Linked DNA regions of Alloacidobacterium dinghuense. The protein of the gene in region 1 interacts with the protein of each later gene in a pairwise test. Links are inferred from orthologs where the notes say so. Each region holds a gene or a part of one and is shown in the gene's direction. Other genes may lie near its edges. The genes, in order: rplL and obgE.

What was found.
Region 2: the proteins of rplL (region 1) and obgE interact in binary tests that used the Escherichia coli proteins (3 or more experiments, as listed by UniProt). The link is inferred for Alloacidobacterium dinghuense from one-to-one orthologs.

Annotation. Positions count from the first base shown.
Region 1 is NZ_CP060394.1:5,398,208-5,400,948, forward strand. It holds rplL (50S ribosomal protein L7/L12), read left to right. Parts: upstream 1-1,052; coding sequence 1,053-1,430; downstream 1,431-2,741. Other genes in the region: rplA (50S ribosomal protein L1), read left to right, coding at 1-101; rplJ (50S ribosomal protein L10), read left to right, coding at 179-895; rpoB (DNA-directed RNA polymerase subunit beta), read left to right, coding at 2,158-2,741. UniProt on the Escherichia coli protein: The binding site for several of the GTPase factors involved in protein synthesis (IF-2, EF-Tu, EF-G and RF3). Is thus essential for accurate translation.
Region 2 is NZ_CP060394.1:4,862,734-4,866,073, reverse strand. The notes cover bases 232-3,058. They hold obgE (GTPase ObgE), read left to right. Parts: upstream 232-1,039; coding sequence 1,040-2,077; downstream 2,078-3,058. Other genes in these bases: H7849_RS20270 (UxaA family hydrolase), read left to right, coding at 2,914-3,058; H7849_RS27150 (hypothetical protein), read left to right, coding at 2,488-2,610; H7849_RS20280 (TonB-dependent receptor), read right to left, coding at 232-875. Also shown: more of H7849_RS20280, read right to left, coding at 1-231; more of H7849_RS20270, read left to right, coding at 3,059-3,340. UniProt on the Escherichia coli protein: An essential GTPase which binds GTP, GDP and possibly (p)ppGpp with moderate affinity, with high nucleotide exchange rates and a fairly low GTP hydrolysis rate.

The DNA of each region.
Region 1 (2,741 bases):
CAGCGAAAGGCAAGTATATCAAGGGCATCACGCTTAGCTCGACGATGGGCCCTGGTATCTCGCTCGACCACTCGATTGCGGATCAGGCAGCAAAGGCTTAAGCAGATTTTCAAGGATTTCCGGCCAGCTTGCATGAGCGCAATGCGCCGCAGGCGGTGGCCAGTAAGGATTTAGAACAATGCCATTTACGAGAGCAAAGAAGGCAGAGAAGGTTTCGCAGCTGGCGCACGAGCTTGAGGGCTCGACCAGCGCGATTATCGGCACCTTTGCCAAGTTGACCGTCGCGCAGGATTTTGAGCTGCGCAAGACCGTTCGCGCCTCAGGCGGCCGCTACCGCGTGCTTAAGAACAAGCTCGCTGCGCGCGCTTCGAAAGGTACACAGATTGAAGCGGCTCTGCAGGGCCTGAAGGGTGTATCGTCCGTCGCATACACCAGCGGCGACCCGGTCGCGCTGGCCAAGGCACTTTCGACCTGGGTAACTGACAACGCGGAGTTCACCTTTAAGCTCGGCATCATCGACGGCAAAGTGATTACCGTCGAAGAGGTCAAGCAGCTGGCGACCATGCCGGGCAAGGAAGAGATCTTCTCGAAGCTGCTCTTCCTCATCAACGCTCCGGCACAACGTCTGGCCACTGTCATCAACGCGACGGGCCGCGACCTGGCTGTAGTGATCAATCAGGCGGTCGAGCAAAACAAGTTTTCAGGCGCGCAGGCTTCGGCAGCGCAGCCATCCCCGGCGGTGGAGCTGGCTGCAGCGGTTGAGCAAGCCCCGGCAGTGGAGCAGGCTCAGGCAGAACAGCCAGCGGTAGAATCCACTGCGCCAGTGGAGTCGGCTCCAGCGGCCGAACCGGCTGCGCCGGAAGTTTCAGGCGGAGAAGCAGCCGCCAGCGAGTAGCGGAACGCTATTCGCCAAGGGTTGAGAAGTTACAGCCGCAAGCAGGCTTGAGGGGTGCTGGTCTGGGCACAACGGAAACCTCAAGGCGGGCAAGCGGCGACCGGAGCGGCGACGTTTCGGATGGCAAAACAAAATTTAGTTTTACGTGGAGAACATGATGGCGGATTTGCAGCAGTTGGAAGATCAGATTGTCGGGCTTAGCCTGCTGGACGCAGCGGCCCTGGTAAAGAAGCTCGAAGAGCGTCTTGGCGTTTCGGCGGCAGCGGCGGCTCCGGTCGTCGTGGCCGGTGCGGCGGCAGGTGCGGCAGCTCCTGCGGCAGTTGAGCAGACTGAGTTCACCGTTATCCTCAAGGATGCCGGAGCGAACAAGATCAACACTATCAAGGCTGTACGCGAAGTCACCTCGCTGGGTCTGAAGGAAGCCAAGGACTTGGTCGACGGAGCTCCGAAGCCTCTGAAGGAGAACATCAGCAAGGAAGATGCCGAGGCCATCAAGAAGAAGTTCGAAGGCGTCGCGACCATCGAAGTCAAGTAAGCCAACTTGTCAATAAGGCAAGTTGCATGCCAAAGCGGAACGCGCTATGATAACTGTTGCGCGTTCCGTTTGGCTTTCTTTTGTGCAACGAGCCTGACTTTGGGGCGCGACTTTTGCGTAGTTCCTTTTGCGGCTTTGCTATAAGCCGTGGCAAGTCAAATGGTTATACCCGTTTGATGATGGGGTGAACGCAAGGAAAGCTTACCGGCACATTAAGATTGTCGGCATATCTGTGGGCATGCGGCGGACTCGCAGATGTGAAAACTTGGGATCGGCTGTAGGGCGGCATACACGCAGTTGCGAAGCGGCGGGAAACGAACATTCTGTTTATAACAAGTGCACAATCCGGTTGTGGCGCTCGTAAGACATCTTGTCTCTACGAGCGATTGGCATTTGTATCGTCTTTTACTTCTCCGCGCTTTAGCCTCCCACGCTCTACCCTGACAACCCGCATGATGCTGCACTAGCAGCGGTTTTGTCCAGCACTTCGCTCTGACGTTTGTTTTGTACCGCGAGGTTGTCTGGTTTGGCAAGACCGGAGATGTGGAAAGCTCTCCGGAAGTGTTCATCCTGCGCGTTCCGTTTTGGCCCGCAGGTCATTTCTTCAAAGAAACACCATGCTGCCTCTGGGCGAGGACGGAGACGGCAGGATAGAAATCCCTCGGCATGTTGCGTGACTCGGACAGCATGTCATCCACCTCGCGTTTTACGAGCCCAGGAGTGAAGCATGTCAAGCGAGAACCGCGCACTACGCAGCCGTCTCGATTTTTCAAAAATTCCTACATCCATTCAAATCCCTAACCTGATCGAAGTGCAGCGGCGTTCCTACGAGCGTTTCCTGCAGATGGACAAGCTGCCCACCGAGCGCGAAGACAACGGATTGCAATCGGTTTTCACCTCGGTTTTCCCGATTACTGATTTTCGTAATATCTCGCAGCTTGATTTCGTCGACTTCTCGATTGGTAACTGGGAGTGCAAGTGCGGACACCTGAAGGGCCTGCATCACCTGCGTACCGCCTGCGTCAATTGCGGCGCCATGGTTATCACCGACCCATTCCATCCCGGCGATGTGCTCTGCCACAAGTGCGGCACCTACAACAAGAACACGCCTGATTTCTGCAACAAGTGCGGCGACCCTGTAGGCTTGCAGCTCAAGTACGATCAGGCGGAGTGCGAGGAGCGTGGCATGACTTACTCTGCTCCGCTCAAGGTCACCGTGCGCCTCACGATTTACGACAAGGATGCAGAGACCGGCGCCAAGACCATCCGCGACATCAAGGAGCAGGAAGTCTTCTTCGGCGACATTCCGCT
Region 2 (3,340 bases), 540 kb from region 1 along the record:
CATTGTTTGCGAACGTCTGATGGCTTGAAGGGTGTGGTGACGAAGTCGCCCGTGCTGGTGCGCGAGGTTAGAGTGGTGAATGGGTTGGTCGCGCCCCAGTTGTTGTCGCGGTCGTAGAAAAAGAGCTGACCGTGGACCTCGTTGCCGCCGCTCTTGGTGACGGTGTTGACGACACCTCCGGCGGCGCGTCCGTATTCGGCGGAGTAGTTGGAGGTGTTGACCTGGAATTCGCGCACGGCGGCCTGCGTGGTGGAGTAGCCGATGCGGGTGCGGCCTCGTTCTTCTGAGAAGAAGGCCTGATTGTTGTCGGCCCCGTCGATGGTGTTGTTGTTGAGCAGCACGCTGATGCCGCGGAAGCTGAGCAGACCGTAACCGTTCTGGTCGGGCGTAACGCCGGGCGCGAGCAGAGCGAAATTGGACCAGCGGCGGCTGTTGGTGGGGAGCTCGTCGACTTCAGTCTGGTTGATGTTCTGTGTAACGGCTGCGGATGTCGTATCGATCTGTGGCGAGGCGTTTACGCTGACCGTTTCCTGTGCCGTACCGACGGCGAGCCGGGGGACGATGTGGGTGAGGCGGCCTATTTCAACGGTGATGGATTGCTCGACCAGCGGCGCGAAGCCGTCTGCGCCGGCCATGAGCGTGTAGGTTCCCGGCGTGAGTTCTTCAAAATAGAAGCCGCCTGCTTCGCTGGTCTTTGCGTTGCGCTCAAATCCGGTGGCGGGGTTGCGGAGCGCGACTTGCGCGTTCGGGATGGCTCGGCCTTCTGCGTCGAGAATGGTTCCGGCGATGGCTCCGCCAGTGGTCGATTGAGCAACGGTCCGGCAGCAGGACACGAGGAGCAATGCGCACAGCAGCGCGATGCGTAGCTTCAACACTTGATCTCCAAGGCAACGCAGCAAAGCCCCCGAAGCCACCGGGGTCGCAGGCACAGGCCGCTATCCGGGCGCCGGTATTTTGTCCGGCGCTCCTGCCCGTCCTACTGTTCAATGTTGGGTATCGTGATGCGAGCTTACGCGATTCGATAGACTAAATAATAGAAATGTTTATTGATGAAGCAAGAATCCTGGTGAAAGCCGGTGACGGTGGTAACGGATGCGTGGCCTTCCGTCGCGAAAAATTTGTGCCGCGCGGCGGGCCTTCGGGCGGCGATGGCGGACGCGGCGGCGACGTGGTGATGGAGTCGAGCCAGCGGCATAACACGCTGGTGCATTTTCGATTTAATCCCGAGCACAAGGCAGAGCGCGGGCGACACGGCGAGGGATCAAACTGCACAGGGCGCGATGGCGAAGGCACTGTGCTGAAGGTTCCGGTGGGCACGGCTCTGTTTGACGATGAGACGGGCGAGCTGGTGCACGATTTTGCTCGTCCTGACGAGCGCATTGTGGTTGCGCGCGGCGGACGCGGCGGACGCGGCAACCAGCACTTTGCCACGTCGACGCATCAGGCTCCGCGTGAGCATGAATTGGGGCGCGCGGGTGAGGAGAAGCGTTACCGGCTGGAGCTGAAGCTGCTCGCCGATGTCGGTCTGGTTGGATATCCGAATGTGGGCAAGTCGACGCTGATCTCGAGGCTCTCGGCGGCGAAGCCGAAGATTGCCGATTATCCTTTTACGACGCTCGAGCCGAATCTGGGTGTCGTCTCGATTGGCGAAGCTCCGCATGAGGAGAGCTATGTGGTCGCCGATATTCCGGGGCTGATCGAGGGCGCGCATCTGGGCGCGGGGTTGGGCGTGCAGTTTCTGCGGCACATTGAGCGCACGCGGCTGCTGGTGCATCTGGTCGATGTGTCGGATTCCAGCGGGCGGCCTGATCCGGTGGAGGACTTCAAGGTCATCCTTGGCGAACTGAAGAGCTTTGGGCATGGCCTCGATGAGAAGCCGATGATCGTGGTCGCGTCGAAGGCCGATGTGGCGAATCCGGAGAAGCTGAAGAAGTTGCAGACGATGGCCAAGCGGAAGAAGCTGGCGTTCTTTGCGATTTCGGCGGTGACGGGGTTGGGTGTGGATGCGTTGAAGTATGCGATTGGGGATCGGGTTCGGGAGTTGAGAGAGACGGAGTTGGTGGCGCCTTCGACCTAGACTAGGCACGATACACTTAGGCTCGGGGCTCGTAGGTGTTCTATTCGTTTAGCTGCACAGTAATCATTTCAATTCTCTCGACTGTAAATTCGATCGCGCAACAAACGCATCAAGCTGATGAAGATTTCTTTTCGCAATATTCTGTAGCGTCGACTTTTTCCGGCAAACCCGCGCAGCCGGTGTTAGCGAGCCCAGGGGCACGCCGATTCAGAACTCGGATTCGGGAGGGAGCAGCACAGGGTCCTGTCTTTGCTGATCATTACGCTGTGGCGGTGTGGGGCTGTGGATCAGCATGCCTCGAATTCGCCATCATTGATGCAATAACGGGCAAGGTCTATATCTTTCCTGCCAGCGTGTCTCAAGTTCGCGAGATTGGCGAGCGGCTGATATACCACAGAGATAGCAGAGCCATGCATATCATCGGAAGCCTTAATGAAGAGAATTCGGCCGATCGGTGGTATGTGTGGGACGGCGAAAAGCTCAATCTGATTTCAGAAAAGCCCGCCAAGCTCGTCGACGACGATTCACCATAGCTCCAGCCGTCAGTGCTGAGCGCTACCGCTCTCATCTCTTGCCAATCGACGCCGAACTGTAGATCCTTCGCTTCGCTCAGGATGACAAATATATCGATGTGTGAAGGAGTTGCTTTCCCACCCTGCGCTACGCGAAGGATGATGCACCCATTTTTGTGCAGTTCGATGCAAACTGCGGCCTTGCTTCGCAAGGCAAAAGGCGCACCTCCGGTGCGGGTCCTTCGACTGCGCGCTTTGCGCTCCGCTCAGGATGACAAAACTTAGGGTGGGGTAAAGTATTGATTGCGTGGTTTGGGTGGCACATTGCCGACGGGTCTACACACGATATCTACGACAAAGTCTTCGCTGATTCGGCTGCATGCGGCTGATAACGTCGCTGTCGCTAGGGTTTCGCTGAGCCCGGGTGCGGTTCTTTCGGAGTTTGGTATTGCGGCGAAGACGCCTGTTCCCATGGGGCATAAGATCGCGCTCAGAGCGATTGCCGCGGGCGAGGCGATTCTTAAATATGGTCAGGTGATTGGCAATGCTACGCGGGCCATTGAGGCTTGCGAGCATGTGCATTCGCATAATCTTGCGATTACCGATCTGCACTTGCAGCATGAGTTCTGCGTCGATGCTGTGGCTCCGGAGCTTTTTCCGGAGGCAGATCGCGCTACGTTTCTGGGATTCAAGCGCAGTGATGGGCGAGTCGGGACGCGGAATTATCTTGCGATTCTCTCGTCGGTCAATT